One region of the Kitasatospora sp. NPDC004531 genome, then DNA from elsewhere that is predicted to be linked to it. Evidence: riboswitches for the same ligand, from Rfam matches in the RefSeq annotation. Region 1 holds a riboswitch; each other region holds the start of a gene.
What was found. A riboswitch is a leader RNA that binds a small molecule or an ion and turns the genes downstream of it on or off. The one in region 1 is predicted to bind cobalamin.
Positions count from the first base shown of each region.

Region 2: it holds a riboswitch for cobalamin, as region 1 does, so the genes downstream of both, ACWEMJ_RS03090 (HoxN/HupN/NixA family nickel/cobalt transporter) here and ACWEMJ_RS21160 (cobalamin biosynthesis protein) in region 1, are expected to answer to the same signal.
Region 3: it holds a riboswitch for cobalamin, as region 1 does, so the genes downstream of both, ACWEMJ_RS08855 (acyl-CoA thioesterase) here and ACWEMJ_RS21160 (cobalamin biosynthesis protein) in region 1, are expected to answer to the same signal.
Region 4: it holds a riboswitch for cobalamin, as region 1 does, so the genes downstream of both, ACWEMJ_RS18795 (ribonucleoside-diphosphate reductase subunit alpha) here and ACWEMJ_RS21160 (cobalamin biosynthesis protein) in region 1, are expected to answer to the same signal.

Region 1 covers NZ_JBSGDD010000053.1:1,414-6,160, forward strand. The annotation lists gene ACWEMJ_RS21155 (cobyric acid synthase) at 34-1,581, opposite strand; gene ACWEMJ_RS21160 (cobalamin biosynthesis protein) at 1,781-2,725, opposite strand; cobalamin riboswitch at 2,757-2,886, opposite strand; gene ACWEMJ_RS21165 (hypothetical protein) at 3,028-3,522, shown strand; gene ACWEMJ_RS21170 (hypothetical protein) at 3,524-3,814, opposite strand; gene ACWEMJ_RS21175 (RNA polymerase sigma factor) at 3,944-4,579, shown strand; gene ACWEMJ_RS21180 (CU044_5270 family protein) at 4,576-4,747, shown strand, end outside.
Region 2 covers NZ_JBSGDD010000004.1:10,538-15,284, forward strand. The annotation lists gene ACWEMJ_RS03080 (Fpg/Nei family DNA glycosylase) at 12-818, shown strand; gene ACWEMJ_RS03085 (DUF6445 family protein) at 906-1,598, shown strand; cobalamin riboswitch at 1,678-1,873, shown strand; gene ACWEMJ_RS03090 (HoxN/HupN/NixA family nickel/cobalt transporter) at 1,926-3,014, shown strand; gene ACWEMJ_RS03095 (EamA family transporter) at 3,022-3,867, opposite strand; gene ACWEMJ_RS03100 (helix-turn-helix domain-containing protein) at 3,984-4,562, shown strand; gene ACWEMJ_RS03105 (type B 50S ribosomal protein L31) at 4,613-4,747, opposite strand, start outside.
Region 3 covers NZ_JBSGDD010000013.1:76,565-81,311, reverse strand. The annotation lists gene ACWEMJ_RS08860 (putative Ig domain-containing protein) at 1-992, opposite strand, end outside; gene ACWEMJ_RS08855 (acyl-CoA thioesterase) at 1,222-1,659, opposite strand; cobalamin riboswitch at 1,707-1,924, opposite strand; gene ACWEMJ_RS08850 (sulfurtransferase TusA family protein) at 1,962-2,228, opposite strand; gene ACWEMJ_RS08845 (MFS transporter) at 2,225-3,469, opposite strand; gene ACWEMJ_RS08840 (flavin monoamine oxidase family protein) at 3,796-4,747, shown strand, end outside.
Region 4 covers NZ_JBSGDD010000043.1:24,432-29,178, reverse strand. The annotation lists gene mctP (monocarboxylate uptake permease MctP) at 1-214, shown strand, start outside; gene ACWEMJ_RS18810 (histidine phosphatase family protein) at 383-1,129, shown strand; gene ACWEMJ_RS18805 (helix-turn-helix domain-containing protein) at 1,137-2,108, opposite strand; gene ACWEMJ_RS18800 (GNAT family N-acetyltransferase) at 2,226-2,723, shown strand; cobalamin riboswitch at 2,814-2,974, shown strand; gene ACWEMJ_RS18795 (ribonucleoside-diphosphate reductase subunit alpha) at 3,147-4,747, shown strand, end outside.

The sequences.
Region 1 (4,747 bases):
CCGTGAACGGGTAACGGACATCGGTCGGTCCACTCACTTCGCACTCCCCATCTCCACCGGAGCCGGCGCCCCGGGCGGCACGAACGGCAGCCCCGCCGGCGCCCCGTTCTCGATCAGCTTCCACAACGCGTCCGTGTCGGCGTGCTCCGCCACCAAGTCGCCCAACGCGTCGAGCCGTTGCTCCCGCGCCGCCGCGAACGAGGTGTCCGGCGCCGGCACGAACGCCCGCCCCGCCGCCCGGGCCGCCTCGGCCAGGAACACCCGCCGGAACGCGTCGTTCTCCAACACCCCGTGCCAGGTCGTCCCCCACACCGGCCCCACCCGGCACCCGTCCAGCGCGGCCCCCTCGCCATCGGTGACGAACGCCTCCCCGCCGTCCACCGTCACCACCCCGTGGTGGATCTCGTACCCCGCCACCCGCTCACCGAGCGCCACCCCCGTCGGACGGGCCAGCACCTTCTCGGCCCCGAACACCACCCGGGTCGGCAACAGCCCCAGACCGTCCACCGCCCCCGCCCGCGACTCCACCTCGTCCACGATCTCCCGCCCCAGCATCTGGTAGCCGCCGCACACCCCCAGCACCGGCAACCCCGCCGCGACCCGCCGCCGCAACGGCTCTTCAAGGCCCTGCCCCCGCAGCCAGGCGAGATCCGCGACCGTCGCCCGGGTACCCGGCAGCACCACCAGGTCCGCGTCCGCCAGATCCTCCGGACGGGTCGCCCAGCGCACCAGCACCCCCGGCTCCTGCGCCAACGCGTCCACGTCGGTGAAGTTCGACAACCGCGGGAAGCGCACCACCGCGACCCGCAGCACCTCCGCCCCCACCGGCCCGCCCGCCGCCGGACGCTGCGCCACCGACGCCAGGTCCAGCGAATCCTCCGCGTCCAGCCACAGCCCCTGGAGCATCGGGAACGTCCCCAGCACCGGACGCCCCGTCAACTCCCGCAGCATCTCCAACCCGGGCGCGAGCAGCCGCGCGTCACCCCGGAACTTGTTCACGAACCAGCCCGCGACGAGCGACTGGTCGTCGGCCGAGAGCAGCGCGAGCGTCCCGAACATCGACGCGAACACCCCGCCGCGGTCGATGTCCCCGACCACCACCACCGGCAGCCGGGCCGCCGAGGCCAAACCCATGTTCGCGATGTCCCGGTCCCGCAGATTGATCTCCGCCGGCGAACCCGCGCCCTCGCACACCACCACGTCGAACCGCGACCGCAGATCGGCCAGGCACTCCAACGACCGCTCAAGCAGCACCGGCTTGCGGTCCCGGTAGTCCAGCGCCCCCACCTCCGCCACGGCGCGCCCCATCAGCACCACCTGGCTCCGCCCGTCCGCCCCCGGCTTCAACAGCACCGGGTTCATCGCCGCCTCCGGCTCCACCCCCGCCGCCTGCGCCTGCATCGCCTGCGCCCGCCCGATCTCCGCCCCGTCGGCCGTCACGAACGAATTCAGCGACATGTTCTGCGCCTTGAACGGAGCCACCCGCACCCCCTGCCGCCACAACCACCGGCAGATACCCGCCGTCACCACACTCTTCCCGGCATCCGACGTCGTCCCGGCCACCAACAACGCACCACTCACAGACAGCCACCTTCGGAGGAGAAGAGAAGAGAAGAAACCGGGGGCGCAGCAGGCGCGGGAGGGCGAGAGACCAGGGGCGCGGGGAACTGCGCGAAGCGGAAGGCGGCACGCCGAAACCGCCGCACGCCGCAGCCACTTGCACCGCCGACGGCCCCGCTGGCGGGTGCGGGAGACGGACCTCCTGCCCCGTCGGGCGAACTCACTTCCGCCCGGCCCGCCCGAGCGCCAGCCACCTCGCGCCGGCGGTGACCGCCAGGGCCAGCACGCCGACCCGGCGGGAGAGCCGGCAGGCGCGTTCGATGTCGCGGGTCGCCACCGGAGGCTGGCCCGCGCCCAGCACCGGGCGGTGTTCGACCCGTTCGCCGTAGCGCAGGGTGCCGCCCAGTTGGACGCCGAGGGCACCGGCGAACGCGGCCTCGGCCTGGCCGGCGTTCGGGCTGGGGTGGGCGGAGCCGTCCCGCCGCCACACCCGCCAGGCCCGCCCGGGCGCGTCCGACGCGGCGACCGTCAGCAGCGCCGTCAGCCGCGCCCCGGGCCACCCGGCGACGTCGTCCAGCCGCGCGGACGCCCAGCCGAACCGGCGGTGCCGGGCGGACTTGTGACCCACCATCGCGTCCAGCGTGTTCACGGCCCGGAACGCCAGCAGCCCGGGGACGCCCGCCACTCCGCCCCACACCAGCGCGTTGACGACCGCGTCAGCGGTGTTCTCCGCGACGGACTCCACCACCGCCCGCGCGATCTGCTGCTCGTCCAGCCCGGACGGGTCCCGCCCGCACAGGTGCGGCAGCCGCTCCCGCGCGGCCGTCAGGTCACCGGCGGCGAGCGACCGTCCGATCGTCCGGGCCTCCCGGGTGAGCGACGTGCCGCCGAGGACGGTGAACGTCGCGGCGGCCGTCAACGCGGCCTCGGCGAGCGGAGCGCGACGGACGGCCCGCGCGGCCGACGTCGCACCCACGGCCACCGTGCCCACGGCGATCGCCGTGAACGCGGCCCCCGCCCCGCGGTGGTCGCGCCACAGCCGGCGCTCCAGCCGGCCCGCGGCGGTGCCGAACAGCGCGACGGGGTGTCCGCGCCGGGGGTCTCCGAGCCGGGCGTCCGCGAGATACCCCGCGACCGCGCCCACCAGGTACGGGGCAGCCCGCATGGCGTTGTGTCCTCACTCAGGGTCCGCGCCCTGGATCGACGGAACGGGGGCCAGAGTCTCCTGACTTCCGGTCACCCCCGCGCGGGGTGTCCGGTCACAGTGGCGGGACCGCGCCGGACTCGCACCGGCTTCCTCTGCTTGCCTCCGTTTGGCCCGAAGATCCCACCACGCCCCGTTCCGACCAGTCAACCGAGCCACCGGAGGGCTTGGTCACACCCGGGGGCCGAGGTCGGACGGCCTCCGCCGGGCCCTATGCTGCTGGCCGAGCCCGGACGGACGGGCAGGACACCGGGGGAGACACCGTGCGACAACTGGTCCGGCGGGCCGCATCGGCCGTCGCGGCGGCGGCCGCGCTGGCGGCGCTCCCGGGGTGCGCGGCGCCGGGCCGCGCCGTCGCCGGGATCTCGGTGACCGAGGACGGCCGCCCGCTGGGCGTCCTGATGGTCTGCGACCACCGCATCGATGGGGCGACCCTCTCCACCAGCGAGGGCAGCCACCGGGAGGACGTCGGCCGCTGGAGCGCCCGCACCGCCCTGCGGCCCGGGCTGACCACCTGGGCCCTGGACGCCCCCGCCGAGGGCTGGGAGACCGAGCGCCCGCTCGCCCCGCTGGAGGCCCGGACCACCTACCTCCTCGACGGCTGGACCGAGGACGACTCCTCGACCTCGACGCACGTCGACTTCACCCCGGAGGACCTGGCGCAGCTCACCCCGGGACAGGTCCGCTACTACGGCCCCACCGCCACGCTCACCGTCCCCGTCGCGGAGTTCGAAGCCACGGCCTGCCGGACGCACTGAGCTACGCCTCGGCCCCGCCCGCCCGGCGCAGCGCGTCCAGCGTCAGCTCCCCGCGCGCGTACGCCGCGAACTCCCGGAACCGGTCGGCGAGTTCGGTCTCCGCCCGGTCCTCCGCGCGGCGCACCACCGCCTCCAGCACGTACACCAGCCGGCTGCCCCGCCCGTACCGGGGGCCGTCGCCCATGGTGCGCACCGCCCAGTCGATCCGCCGCCGGACGCCCGCCTCCACGGCCGACCCCCGTTCCGCCTCGACCAGGGACAGCAGTGCCGCACTCGACCGGTAGCCCGTCATCGCCCCACCGTACGGACGGCCCATGACAGCGGGGGCCCGAACTGCCGCGCCGAGCAGCCCGGTTCGGCGCCGCCCCGGCCGGTGACCCGGGTCACGGGAACCGGCGCCCGCGAGCGGACAAGGCATGACGTGAACCATCCACACTCCCGGCTGCGGGCCGGGAACCCCGAAGCGTTCCGCGACCTGTTCCGGGACCACTCCTCGCTGGTGTACCGCCACGCCGTGCGCGTGACCGGGAACTGGGCGCTGGCCGAGGACGTGGTCTCGCTGACCTTCCTGGAGGCCTGGCGTCTGCGCGGGAAACTCCGCGACGAGGGCGACAGCCCGCGCCCCTGGCTGATGGGCATCGCCGTGAACGTGCTGCGCAACACGACCCGCGCCGCCCGCCGCCACAGCGCGGCCATGTCCCGGATGCCCGCCGCCGACGTGGTCCCCGACTTCGCGGACGAACTCGTCGGCCGGATGGCCGACTCCGAGGAACTCGCGGCCGCCCGCAAGGCCCTCGCCCGCCTGCGGCGCTCCGAACGCGAGGTGTTCGCGCTGTGCGTCTGGTCCGGGCTCGGCTACGCCGAAGCGGCGGCCGGCCTCGGCGTGCCCGTCGGCACCGTCCGCTCGCGCCTGTCCCGCGCCCGCACCCGCCTGCGCAAGCTCGCGGACGAGGAACTGCGCGCCGCGAAGAAGAACCCGGAACCCCTCCCGGTCCCCGGACAAGTACAGGGCAGCCGCGACACCGCGGCCCGGCCGCACAAGGAGACGCACCGATGATCCGCAACCCGCGTCGGCGCGGCGAACCGCTCGACCACGCGGAACTCGCCCGCCTCCTGCCCGCACCGGCCGACCCCCGCCTGGCGGCCGACCGCCGGCACCTGTTGGAGGAGCACCTGATGAACGAGATCCACCGGTCCGACACCGCGACGGCCCCCGCCCCGGCCC
Region 2 (4,747 bases), on a different contig from region 1:
GGTGGTGTGGGGTGCCTGAGGGGCATGTGGTGCATCGGTTGGCGCGGATGAACGGGGAGTTGTTCGGGGGGCGGGTGGTGCGGGTTTCGAGTCCGCAGGGGCGGTTCGGGGAGGGGGCCGCGTTGTTGGACGGGCGGGTGTTGGAGGGGGCGGAGGCGCACGGGAAGCATCTGTTCCTGGGGTTCGGGGACGACTGGCTGCATGTGCACCTGGGGTTGTACGGGAAGTACGAGTTCGGGGTGGGGGAGGCCCCGGAGCCGGTGGGGCAGGTGCGGTTGCGGATGGCGAACGAGGAGGGGTTCGCGGATCTGCGGGGGCCGACGGCGTGCGAGGTGTTGACGCCGGGGGAGAAGGCGGCGCTGCACCGGCGGCTGGGGCCGGATCCGTTGCGGGCGGGGGAGTCGGGGGACGCCGCGTGGCAGCGGATCTCGCGGAGCGGGACGACGGTCGCGGCGCTGCTGATGGATCAGAAGATCCTGGCGGGCGTCGGCAACGTGTACCGGGCGGAGGTGCTGTTCCGGCTGGGGATCAGTCCGCACCGGGCCGGCCGGGATCTGAGCCGGGCCGAGTGGGACGCGATCTGGGCGGATCTGGTGGCGCTGATGCACGACGGTGTGGACGCCGGCCGGATCGACACCGTCCGCCCGGAGCACACGCCGGAGGCGATGGGGCGGCCGCCGCGGGTGGACGACCACGGCGGCGAGGTGTACGTGTACCGGCGGCAGGACCAGCCGTGCCTGGTGTGCGAAACCCCGGTGCGGACGGAGGAGTTGGCGTCCCGGAACCTGTTCTGGTGCCCGCGCTGCCAGCAGTCATGACGCTGCGTCACCGAGTGGCGAAGCCTTGACGGAAGATTGACCGGGGTTTGGGCGAGGGCCCCGGGGCGCGCTCTTATTGTCGGGGTCATGCCCGTTCAACCGTTCCGGGGGGCGCGTCCGGCCCCGGCTCTTCCTGTTCTGCCGTACCGCAAGCCCACCAGGGGGCGCGACTACTGGGTGCTGGACGACGTGCTGCCCGATCCGGACGCGGTGCGGGCCCGGCACCTGGCCCGGGGCGACTGGGACGAGGGGTACCCGCACAAGCCGGAGTCGTGGCCGGGGCTGCGGGCGATGCCCGGGCTGGAGCCGGAGGAGCTGGCGCACGTCGAGAAGCTGGTGCGGGAGACTGTCGGGGTGCCCCGGGTGTGGGCGCTGGGCGAGGCCGAGGGCGGGACGTTCAACCACAACTGCGTGCAGGTGGTGGGCGCGGGGGAGTGCGAGCCGCGTCCGCACACCGATTCGCGTGCGCTGTGCCGGTACGCGGCCGTGCTGTACCTGAACCCGAACGTGCCGAAGCGCTGCGGGACGAGCTTCTACCGGCAGAGCCTGCCGGGCGGCCGGCTCGGCGGGAACAGCGTGGTCGCCCCGCACAACAACCTGGTGGACGCGCTGGGCACCCGCTTCGTCCCGCCAGACTCGTTCACCGAGGACCTGGCCGTGCCGCACCGCTACAACCGGCTGCTGCTGTACACCGCGAACCTGATGCACACCGCCACCGAGTACTACGGCGCCACGCTGGAGGAGAAGCGGATGACCTGCGTGTTCTTCTGGATGGCCTGACGGTCGGTCGGCCCGCCGGGCGGGGTGATCTTCGACACCTGGGTGACGGCGCCGTCTTGCCGCTGCGGGGGGAGCGCCTCTACGGTGGGCGGGCCGTGGTGTTCGGGAAGCCGGTGCACTGTGCTCGTCACAGGAGTCCGGAGCGGCCCTCGCCACTGTGATCGGGGAGTCGTCGGCTCCCACCTCGTGCCACTGGCCGCTCGCGGCCGGGAAGGCCGGGCGCCGACGCCGAACACCCCGTCAGCCAGGAGACCGGCCACGGCATCTCACGAAGTGATCCACGAGGTGCTGGAGCGTGATGCGCGGATGACCGCGTCCGATTCGACCATGCCCGGAAACGTCCCGGGCTCCCCTTTGCCTTCCTTCCGCTGGCGGCGCGAGGACACCTTGCGCACCGCCGGCCTGATGGCGGTGATCCTGGCCCTGCACGTGGTGGCGTTCGGGACGCTGCTGCTGCTGGTGGTGCCGGAGAAGTACCAGGTCGGCACCCAGGTGTTCGGTGTCGGCCTGGGTGTGACGGCGTACACCCTGGGCATGCGGCACGCCTTCGACGCCGACCACATCGCGGTGATCGACAACACCACCCGCAAGCTGATGGCGGACGGCCGCCGACCGGTCTCGGTGGGCTTCTGGTTCGCCCTCGGGCACTCCTCGATGGTGGTGATCATGGCGGCGCTGGTGGCCGGCGGCGCCGCGCTGGCGGGCACCCTGATGGACGAGGACTCGACCACCCACCAGGTGCTGGGCACCATCGGCACCACCGCCTCGGGCGCGTTCCTCTACCTGATCGCGGCGCTCAACCTGGTGGCGCTGCTGGGCATCCTGCGGGTGTTCCGGGCGATGCGGGCCGGCCAGTTCGACGAGGCCGAGCTGGAGAAGCACCTGAACTCCCGGGGCTTCCTGGCCCGGGTGCTGGGCCGGGCGACCCGGTCGATCACCCGGCCCGGCCAGATGTTCCCGGTCGGGATGGTGCTGGGGCTGGGCTTCGACACCGCCACCGAGGTCACGCTGATGGTGATGGCGGGCTCCGGCGCGGCCTCCGGCCTGCCCTGGTACGCGATCGTCTGCCTGCCGCTGCTGTTCGCGGCCGGGATGAGCCTGTTCGACACGCTGGACGGCACGTTCATGAACTTCGCCTACCAGTGGGCGTTCTCCAACCCCGTCCGCAAGGTGTACTACAACCTGACCATCACGGGGCTGTCGATCGCGGTGGCCTTCGTGATCGGCACCATCGAGCTGGTCGCGGTGCTGCACGACAAGTTCGACCTCGACGACCCGGTGTCCAGTTGGATCGCCGGACTCGGCCTGGACAACGTGGGCTTCGTGATCGTCGGCCTGTTCGTGGTGGTGTGGGCGGCGGCGATCGGCTACTGGCGGATCGCCCGGCGCTCCAGGGCCTTCGCCGGGGCGTCCTGACGCTCCGTCAACCTGCCGCCAGGATCAGGGTGCCGGCCACTGCCAGGCCGGCCCCGACCACCTGGACGCGCAGCAGCCGCTCCTTGAGCAGGCCGCGCGCCATCAGCGCCGTCACCACCGGGTAGAGCGAGGCCAGCACGGCCGCCACGGCGACCGAGCCCCGGTGCGTGGCGGCGGCGTACATGCCGTTCGCGGCGACGTCGGCGACGCCGACGGCGGTCAGCGCGGGCAGCGAGCGGGCGGCGCCGCGCAGGTCGAGGGGCTCGCGGCGGGCGGCGGCGGCCAGCATGCCGATGCCGACCACGGCGTTGGTGAGCCGCTGGACGCACAGCATCAGCAGCAGGCCGCCGCCGGCGCTCGCGTGCCCGATCAGTGCGAGCACCGCGCCGAACGCGAACGCGGCGGACAGCGTGAGCATCAGGACCCGGCGGCCGACGGCCGGCCCGCCGCGCTGCGGGCCGCCCGCCAGCGCCACCCCGGCGATCGCCACCAGGATGCCCAACGCCTGGACGGCGCCCGGCCGTTCGCCGAGGAACAGGCCGACGCCGATCGGCACCAGCACGCCGACGGTGGCCAGCGGCGAGACCACGCCCATCGGCCCGAGCGCCAGCGCCCGGTAGAAGGCGAGCAGCGCCACCGGCCCGATCACCCCGGCCGCGACGGCGTACCAGAGCGCGGGCCCGGCGTCCGACCAGCCGCCGGTGGCGGTGACGGCGACGGTCAGCACCAGGGCGGCGGCGGTCTGCGAGAGCACCACGACGCCGAGTGCGGGAAGCCGGCGGGTGATCGCGCCGCCGCCGTAGTCGGCGACGCCCCACAGCAGGCTGGCGAACAGGGCGAGGGCGGCGCTCACGAGAGCGCGGGAGGGGTCAGCATGGTGGACTCCGCAGTACAGTCGGTGGATCTGTCGAGCGGTCGCAGCATAGTTCAACCGAATGAACCGCCCCAACTAAAATATTGGACTCAAGCGTGCCGGAACCCGACGTCGTCACCCAGGCCCTCGCCCGCAACCTCAAACGGCTGCGCACCGACCGCGGCCACACCCTGGACGCCCTCGCGGCCCGCTCGGGCGTCAGCCGCGGCATGGTGGTCCAGATCGAGCAGGCCCGCACCAACCCGTCCGTCGGCACCGTGGTCCGCCTCGCCGACGCGCTCGGCGTCTCGATCGCCCGGCTGCTCGACTACGACGAGACCTCGGTGGTGCGGATCGTCCCTGCCGAGGAGGCCGTGCGGCTGTGGGCCGGCCCGGACGGCGGCAGCGGCGTCCTGCTGAACGGCATCGAGGCCCCCGGCCCGCTGGAGCTGTGGAGTTGGCACCTGCGCCCCGGCGAGCAGCACGCCTCCGACCCGCACCCGCCCGGCACCGTGGAGATCGCCCGGGTCGACGAGGGCGAACTCACCCTGCTGCTGGACGGCCGCACCCACCGCGTCCCGGCCGGCAGCACCGCCTCCTACGAGGCCGCCGCCGCCCACGGCTACCGCAACGAGGGCGACACCGACTGCCGGCTCACCCTGGTGGTGTCCGTCCCGCCGCCGCCCGGCAAGTGAGCACGCCGAAGGGCCCCGGGAGGCTCCCGGGGCCCTTCGGCGCATGCCTGTCAGAGGCCGTACCTGCGCCGGTACAGCTCCACCCGGCCCGCGGTGTCCAGCAGGCGGGCCTTGCCGGTGTAGAACGGGTGGCTCGCGGAGGACGTCTCCACATCCACCACCGGGTACTCCCGCCCGTCCGTCCA
Region 3 (4,747 bases), on a different contig from region 1:
GTGACGGAGCCGGTGCTGCCGGTGGAGCCGCCCTGGGCGAGCCACGCGGTGGCGTTGAGGGCGAGCGCGGCGTCGGTGCCGGCCGGGTCGTTCCAGCCGTCGTAGAGGGTGTTGCCGGACTGGCCGGTGCCGTCGTCGACCGGCGAGGAGTCACCCCAGATCGCGACCCGGCCCTTGCCGAAGGTGGAGGTGACGAAGGCCGCGCCGGTGTTGCCGCTGTAACCGGTGCGGTAGAGCAGGCCCTTGACGTTCGGGTTGTCGGCGGGCTTGAGGGTGAAGGTGGTGCCGTTGCGGATGATGGAGCCGGTGACGGTGCCGAACGGGCCGTTGAGGACCGGGTCGCCGGCGGAGGAGATCGCCCGCGGGTTGTCGGTGGTGATGTTCAGCAGGTCGACGGAGAACCCGAACGGGTCGGTGTTGTCGACGCCGTTGCTGGTCAGCAGGTCGTTGATGATGGCCGGCGAGTCCCAGCCGTCGTTGTTGCGGTCGCTGACGGTGTGGTCGGAGATCAGGAAGAGCCCGCCGCCGTTCTGCACGAAGGTCATGACGGCGGTCTTCTCGGCGGCGCTGAGGCGCACGTTGGGCTCGGGGAGCACGAACTCGTCGAAGTTGGCGAGGTCGAGCGCGCCGCCGGTGCCGTAGGTGATGGTGCTGCCGGCGGGCAGCGTCTTGAGGCTGTAGCCGCCGGCCTTCTGCAGGGCCACGCCCCAGGCCGAGATGGCGCCCGTCCAGCTGGTCTCGGAGGTCGGGTTGGCGTTCTGCGCCAGCGGGTCGGGCTGGCTGGTGGAGATGATCCAGTCCGCGTTGCCCGCGGTCTCGGCCTTGGAGTTGTCGAACAGCACACGCTTGGGGGCGGCGGCCGCGGCGGCCCGGGGGGCGGCCTCGGGGCCGGCCGCGTGGGCGTGCTGCGGGACGGCGCTCGCACCGGCCGCCGCCACCAGCGCGGCGGCGGCGAGGGCCAGCGGACGGGCGGCCTTCCACGTTCTGATCATCTGTCAATCTCCTCGAACCACAGGAACCATGGGGTGCGCTACGCGCGTAGGCGGGCACACGCTGCCATGGTGGGGTAATCGGAGCTTGAACGGAACATGTCGATCACGCGCCGTCCGCGATGGGGCGATTTGTCCGGCGTGAGAGTGATCACGTAGCGCCGCCGGACAGCCGTGTGCCCGCAGCACCGGGTCGGACGGCGCTGCGGGCACACGGGAGGGCGACGGATCGTCAGGCGGCCGCGGGGGCGAGCAGGGCCGGGACGGGGCGCGGACGGCTCTCGGCGTCGATCGCCACGAAGGTGAGCCGCGCGGTGGCGACCCGGGTGAGCGGGCCGGCGGCGTTCCAGCGCTCGGCGGAGACGGTGACCCGGACGGTCATCGAGGTGCGGCCGGCCCGTTCCAGCTCGGCGTGCGCGGTGAGCAGGTCGCCCGCCCGGACGGGGGCCAGGAAGTCCATCCGGTCCACCGAGGCGGTGACGGCCGGACCCTCCGCGTGCCGGGCGGCGGCCGCGCCGGCGGCGTCGTCGATGAGCTTCATCACCACGCCGCCGTGGATGGTGCCGTAGAGGTTGGTGTCGTGCTCGCTCATGATGTGCGCGAGCGTCACCTGCGACGCCTCCACCGGCTTTGCGGCGGACATCACAGCTGCTGCGGTCTGATCTGCCACGTCAACTCTCCTTCGCGAGTCGCGACTTGGGATTTCCGCCACGCCGGTGGGCGCTGCGGGCGGCGGCAGGTCTTCGGACTCGCGGGCTTGTCCCGTGCAGGGTCTTCCTACTGGCCGTCGCTTCCCGGGCCGATCGGGTCCAGTGCGTGTGACGGCGGTCGTTCCCGCTCACCGCTGCGAGGCAGTCCTGGACTCCCACCAGGTTCCCTCTTGCGACGCGCCCGCCCAGGCGTGGACGGGGCGAACCGCTGCGTGACCAGCCTATATCCCCGCCCGAAGTGCTCCCGACGGGGCCGCCCGGGTCAGTCGGCCGGGCGGTGCCAGGGGGCGTCGGGGCGGGTGGGGGCGGGGGTGGCGGTCAGGCGGAGGGCGTAGGTGTCGTCGTCGACGGGGCCGAGGTAGTGGTGGCCGGTGAGGTGGCACCAGGCGGGGAGGTCGAGCGGGGCGGCCGGGTCGGTGGCGCGGACGTGGACGAGGGTGCCGGCGGGGGCGTCGGCGATCGCGGCGCGCAGGCGCAGCAGCAGGGTGACGCAGAGCAGGCCCCGCCCGTCGACCGTGAGTCGGGTCATCGTCGGCTCCGGGTGGCGGCGGTGGCGAGGGCGGGGAGGATCAGCAGGGCGACCAGGCCGCCGCCGAGGGCGAGGACGGAGTAGCCGGCCAGGTCGGCGACGACGCCGGAGGCGAGGCCGGCGGTGGCGCCGGAGACGGCGATGGCCACGTCGACGGCGCCCTGGGTCCTGGCGCGGTTGGCGAGCGGGACGGCGTCGGTGAGCAGCGCGGTGCCGGAGACCAGGCCGAAGTTCCAGCCGAGGCCGAGCAGCACGAGGGCGAGGGCCAGCAGCGGGACGGTCTGCGCGGGGGCGGCGGCGGCGAGCAGTCCGGCCGCGAGCAGGGTGAGGCCGGCGGCCGCGGCGACGGCGAGCGGGCCGTGGCGGTCGACCAGGCGTCCGGTGAGCGGGGAGGGCAGGTACATCGCGGCGACGTGCAGGGCGATGACGAAGCCGGAGGCGGCGGTGCCCTGTCCGGCGTCGTGCATGTGCACGGGCGTCATGGTCATCACGCCGACCATGACGATCTGGGTGACCACCATCACCTGGGCGCCGAGCAGGACCCGGTTGCGGATGCGGGCGGTGGCCGCGGCGTCGGCGGCGGGGTCGGCGGCCCGGTCGTCGGCCGGGGCCTCGGCGGCGGTCGCGGCGGCGCGGGCGAGCAGCAGCGGGTCGGGGTGCAGTCGGGCGGCGAGGACGAGTGCGGCGGCGGCGTAGGCGAGGCCGGCCAGCAGGAACGGTCCGGCGAGGCGGGGCAGGTGCAGGGCGTGGGCGAGGACGCCGGTGGGGGCGGCCAGGTTGGGGCCGAGGACGCCGCCGAGGGTGGTGGCGACCAGCACGGTGGAGATCGCCCGGGCGCGGCGCCCGGGGGCGGCGAGGTCGGCGCCGGCGTAGCGGGCCTGGAGGTTGGTGGCGGTTCCGGCGCCGTAGACGAACAGCGCGAGGAACAGCAGGACGGCGTTGTCGAGCGCGGCGGCGACGATCACGCCGGCGCTGCCGACGGCGCCGGTGGCGTACCCGAGGGCGAGTCCGGGGCGGCGGCCGCGGGCGGCGGATATCCGGCTGACCACGATCGCCGAGAGCGCGCTGCCGGCGGTGAACAGCGCGCTGGGCAGCCCGGCCAGCCCGGTGCTGCCGAGCATGTCCTTCGCGAGCAGCGCCCCGACGGTGATGCCGGCGGCGAGGCCCGCGCCGCTGAGGATCTGCGAGGTGACCAGCACGCGCAGGATGCGCTGCTGCACGGCGGGGTCGGCGGCGAGCACGGCGGGATCGGCGGCGAGCGCGGCGGGATCGGCGGCGTCGGTGCGGCCGGTGGGGTCGGCGGTTCCGGCGCGGTCGGTGCGGTCGGCGGTTCCGGCGCGGTCGGCGGGTGGCGGCGCGGCGGCGCTGGTCTCGGGGTTCACGGCTCTCCTCGATTCTCCAAAGTTTCGTGGAATACCATATTCGACCCGGCCGAACGAGCGCCGGGCGCGCCCTCAGGGGCATGGCGCGCCCGGTGAACGGGTGCGCGCCCCCCGTGCGGGTGATGGTCCGAGGGTGGGTGGGCGGAATGGACGCGTCGGGGGCGGGGCGCTGCCAGGGTGGGGCGGTGATCTCTCGACGCGGACTGCTCTTTGCCTCCGGCGGCGCGGTGACGGCCGCCGCCCTGGCCGGCCCGGGGGCCGGTACTTCTCGTGCGGCGGACCCGCTTCCGCCGGACCCGGCGCGGCGGGAGGCGGCGCTGATCATGGCGCGCCGGATCCTGCTGACCGACGCCGACCACAACGACCTGACACTCCAGTATCTGAAGCTGCTGACCGGACGTCAGCGCCTGAAGCAGACCGAGGCGCGCGACGTCGTGGTGGTCGGCGCGGGCGTGGCCGGCATGGTGTGCGCCCGGCTGCTGCAGGCGGCCGGCCACAAGGTGCGGGTGCTGGAGGCCAACCGCAGCCGGGTGGGCGGCCGGGTGAAGACCTTCCGCGGCGAGGTGTGGCAGGACCCGCGCCTGCACGCGGAGGCCGGCGCGATGCGCATCCCGTCCAGCCACGTGCTGACCCTCGCGCTGGCCGACCACCTGAAGGTGCCGCGCCGCCCGTTCGACATCGTGGACCTGCCGCCGGAGCCGGACGAGGTCTCGCACGACTCGCGGGTGGTGTACACCTCGTGGACCGGCGAGGAGTTCGCCAGCGGCGAGGCCCCGCCGTACAGCGCGCCGAAGGGTCTCGGCGGCCGGTTCGTGCACGTCAACGGGCAGACCGTCACCAAGGCCGAGTACAGCGCGGACCCGGGCCCGATCAACAAGAGCTTCGGCTGGGACAGCGGCCAGACCACCGCGGCGGCCTTCGACCGGGCCCTGGACACCGCCCGCGCCTACACCATGGTCAAGAACCCCGACGGCAGCTGGACCGACAAGCCGATCGAGGAGCGGGTCACCGGCATGGCCGACCTGCTGTACGACATGGACGGCTACTCGCTGCTGCGCTACCTGCAGGAGGGCGAGGGCTGGAGCGACGCCCAGATCCAGGCGGTCGGCACGCTGGAGAACCTGACCAGCCGGCTGT
Region 4 (4,747 bases), on a different contig from region 1:
CGGGTCGGCGGCGCAGATCCCGGTGCTCGGGGAGGTCGGGTACATCGGCCTGACCGGGTTCGTGCTGAACCTGCTCGTCGCGGTGGTGCTGACGCTGGTGCTGCGGGCCGTGAAGGCCCCGGAGGGGACCGACGAGACCTCGAAGGCCGACTACTCCGCGGAGGCCGGCGACGAGGCCGTGGAGCGGGCCCCGCAGCCCACGCTGGCGCACTGACGCGTGCGGGGGCGCAACTCGCCCCCGAATGCGCCCTTGGGTCGCGCCGTTGCCTCGATCGACACCCGGGTGACGGCGCGATCATCTGTTATGACCGCCTTTTTCGGGAGAGACCGGGGAGAAGACGAGCACCACCGACGCAGCACCGACAACGGGGAGCCACCGCCAATGACCGACCTCACCACGGTACGCACCGGGCACCGCACCCAGACCGACGGCGGACGGCGGCTGCCGTCGGTGCTGATCGCCACCCGGCACGGCGAGTCCACGGCCAACGTGGAGTTCCGGCACGCGGACTCCACCGGTGCGCTGACCGTCCCGATCACCAGCCGGGACGCCGACATCCCGCTGTCCATGCGCGGCCAGGCCCAGGCCGTCGACCTGGGCCGCTGGTGGGCCGCCCTGCCGCCCGCCGACCGGCCCCGCTCGGTGTGGTGCTCCCCGTACGTGCGAACGGTGGAGACCGCGAGAATCGCCCTGGCCCAGGCGTCCGGCCTGGGCGCCGTCCCGGTGGGCCTGCCGGTGCGGTACGACGAGCGGCTGCGCGACCGCGAGCTGGGCGTGCTGGAGATGCTCACCAAGGCCGCCATCGAACGCGACCACCCCGCCGAGGCGGAGCGCCGCCGGCGGATGGGCGAGCTGTACTACCGGCCGCCGGGCGGCGAGTCCTGGCTGGACGTGGCGCTGCGGGTGCGCGGCCTGCTGCGCGACCTGGGCGAGGAGGAGGCGGGCCGCCCGGTGCTGCTGGTCGCGCACGACTGCACGGTGCTGATGCTGCGTCACGTGCTGGACCGCCTCGGCGAGGAGGAGCTGCTGGCGCTGCCGCCGGTCGCCAACTGCTCGACCAGCGTGTGGCGGGCGCGCGAGGGCCGGCTGCGCCCGTCCGGCTGGAACCAGACCGGGCACCTGTCCTGACCGACCGTCAGCCCGCGCGGAGCCCGGCCTTCCGGCCGGGGCCGCCGAAGGCCCGCCGGTAGGCCTGCGGGGTGGTGCCGACCCGGCGGCCGAAGTGGTGCCGCAGGGTGGCGGCGTTGCCGAAGCCGCAGCGGGCGGCGACGGCGTCCACGCTCTCGTCGGTGGACTCCAGCAGGCGCTGCGCGAACAGCACCCGCTGGCCGGTCAGCCAGCGGTGCGGGGTGGTGCCGGTCTCCTGCTGGAAGCGCCGGGCGAAGGTGCGCGGGGACATGTGGGCGTGCCGCGCGAGGTCGTCCACGCTGGTCTCGCGCTCCAGGTGGCGGCGCATCCACTCCAGGGTGCCCGCCAGCGAGTCGCCGCCGGCCGGCAGCGGGCGGTTGACGAACTGGGCCTGCCCGCCGTCGCGGTGCGGGGCGACCACCATCCGGCGGGCGATCTCCCGGGCCACCTCGGCGCCCTGCACCTTGCGCACCAGGTGCAGGCAGGCGTCGATGCCGGCGGCGGTGCCGGCCGAGGTGATCACCGGGTCGTCGTCCACGTACAGCACGTCGGGTTCGACGGTGGTCAGCGGGAAGCGCTCGGCCATCAGCTCGGCGTGCCGCCAGTGGGTGGTGCTGCGCCGCCCGTCGAGCAGGCCGGCGGCGCCGAGCAGGAAGCTGCCGGAGCAGATCGACAGCAGGTACGCGCCGCGCGCGTACGCGGCCCGCAGCGCCTCGCAGAGGGCCTCGGGGTAGTGCTCGCGGATGCCGGTGGCGGTGGCGATCACCAGGTCGGCCTCGGCGATCCGCTCCGGGCCGTACGGGACGTGGACGTCGTAGCCGGCGTGGGTGCGCATCGGCCCGGGCCGGTCGCCGACCAGGCCGAACTCGTACACCGGCAGGCCGCAGTCGCCGCGGTCCAGGCCGAACACCTCGCAGGCCACGCCCAGTTCGAAGGGGTGGACCTCCTCCAGCACGACCGCCGCGACGTTCCTCAGCACCCGGCCAGCATGGCAGTGGCAGGATGTCGGGGCAACCGCGTGTTCCTGCCAGGCTGCGGCGGAACGTCACCGGGACCTGGCCGACCGGCGCCGCGGGCCGTCCGGCACACTGTCCGGATGCACTCCCCGATCGTCCGCCGCGCCCTCGACCACGACCTCGCCGGAGCCGGGGAGGTGAGCGTCGAAGCCTTCGTCGGCGACGGCCACACCCGCCCCGACTCCGACTACGTCGAGCTCCTGCGGGACGCCGCGCGGCGCAACCGGGAGGCCGAGCTGCTGGTCGCCGTGGACGGCGCGGGCGGGCCGGTGCTCGGCTGTGTGACCTTCGCGACGGGCGGCACCGCGTGGGCGGACATCGCGCGCCCGGACGAGGGCGAGATCCGGATGCTGGCGGTCGGCGCGGCGGCCCGCGGGCGCGGCGTCGGCCGGGCGCTGGTGTCCGCGGCGATCGCCCGCAGCCGGGAACTCGGCCTGGCCGGGATGGCGTTCTCCACCCGGCCGGCGATGACCGCGGCGCACCGGATCTACGATGCTCTGGGCTTCCTCCGCACCCCCGAACGGGACTGGACGGCGGCCCCCGGGGTGGACCTGATGGTCTACACGATGCGGTTCTGAGGCGGTTTCGCGGCGGTTTCGCGGGGGTTCCCCGACGGCTCCGGCGCGGTTCCCGTTGTCTACGCGCGGCACCACGACGCGACACGCGCTACTACATCTGGTGCCGCCAGCTCCAGCCGCCACAACATGTATGCTCGACCTCGCTGTCGAAGCAGGGGAACCCGGTGCGAATCCGGGACTGCCCCGCAACGGTGAGCGGGCTGTAGCGACGCCCGCGCAGTCCGAGGACCTGCTGACGGTGTGCGACACGGCATCCCCGCAGACGCCATGCAGCACTGTTTTGCCGTCCGGCCTCGCGGGCGGGCCGGGGGTGGGTCATTCGCGCGCCGATCGAGCGTTTTCGGCGTGCCGTCCTCCCCTGTCTCCCGTGTGCCACCGGACACCCCGAGCCACGTCCGTCGCCGCCACAGGAGAGAGTGCGCCTTGACCGTCGCCGCCTCAGTCACCCTGCCGTCCCAGGGTGCCCCCGTCGCCTTCACCGACCCCGGTGCGGCGCTGCTTCGGCTGCTCACCGACCGCAGCACCGACCTCCCCCAGGTGGACCCCGGCCACGTCGCCGCCGCCGCGCTGCGCGGCCGCCACGCCGGCTCGGACTTCGCCGAGCTGCGGGGGCTGGCCGTGGAGGCCGCCGCGTCGATGATCGCCGAGGACCCGCAGTACTCGAAGCTGGCCGCCCGCCTGCTGGCGATGGAGATCGCCGACGAGGCCGCCACACAGGGCGTCACCTCGTTCTCCGCCTCGATCGCCGTCGGCCACGCCGAGGGCCTGATCGGCGACGCCACCGCCGAGCTGGTCGCCGCCCACGCCGCGCTGTTCGACTCGCTGATCGACGACTCCGCCGACGACCGCTTCGAGTACTTCGGCCTGCGCACCGTGCAGTCCCGCTACCTGCTGCGCCACCCGATCACCCGCAAGGTGGTCGAGACCCCGCAGCACTTCCTGCTGCGCGTGGCGGCGGGCCTGGCGGTCGGCGACTCCGAGCAGTCGGTGCTGGAGGTGGCCGAGCTCTACCGGCTGATGAGCCGCCTGGAGTACCTGACCAGCTCCCCCACGCTGTTCAACTCCGGCACCCGGCACCCGCAGATGTCCTCCTGCTACCTGCTGGACTCGCCGCTGGACAACCTGGACTCGATCTACAACCGCTACGCGCAGATCGCCCGGCTGTCCAAGCACGCCGGCGGCATCGGCCTGTCCTACTCCCGGATCCGCTCCCGCGGCTCGCTGATCCGCGGCACCAACGGCAAGTCGAACGGCATCGTCCCGTTCCTGCGCACCCTGGACTCCTCCGTGGCGGCGGTCAACCAGGGCGGACGGCGCAAGGGCGCGGCCTGCGTGTACCTGGAGACCTGGCACGCCGACATCGAGGAGTTCCTGGAGCTCCGCGACAACACCGGCGAAGAGGCCCGCCGCACCCACAACCTGAACCTGGCGCACTGGATCCCGGACGAGTTCATGCGCCGCGTGAACGCCGACCAGGACTGGTCGCTGTTCTCCCCGGCGGACGTCCCCGAGCTGGTCGACCTGTGGGGCGAGGAGTTCGACGAGGCCTACCGCAAGGCCGAGCAGGCCGGCAAGGCCGTCCGCACCATCCCCGCGCAGACCCTGTACGCCCGGATGATGCGCACCCTGGCGCAGACCGGCAACGGCTGGATGACCTTCAAGGACGCCTCCAACCGGGCCGCCAACCAGACCGCGCTGCCGGGCCGCACGGTGCACTCCTCCAACCTGTGCACCGAGATCCTGGAGGTCACCGACGACTCCGAGACCGCGGTCTGCAACCTGGGCTCGGTCAACCTGGGCGCGCACGTCGCCCCGGGCGCCTCGGCGGACGACCTGCTGGGCGCGATGGACTGGGACCGCCTGGACGCCACCGTGCGCACCGCGGTCACCTTCCTCGACCGCGTGATCGACATCAACTTCTACCCGACCACCGAGGCCGGGGCGTCCAACTCCCGCTGGCGGCCGGTCGGCCTCGGCGTGATGGGCCTGCAGGACGTCTTCTTCAAGCTGCGGCTGGACTTCGA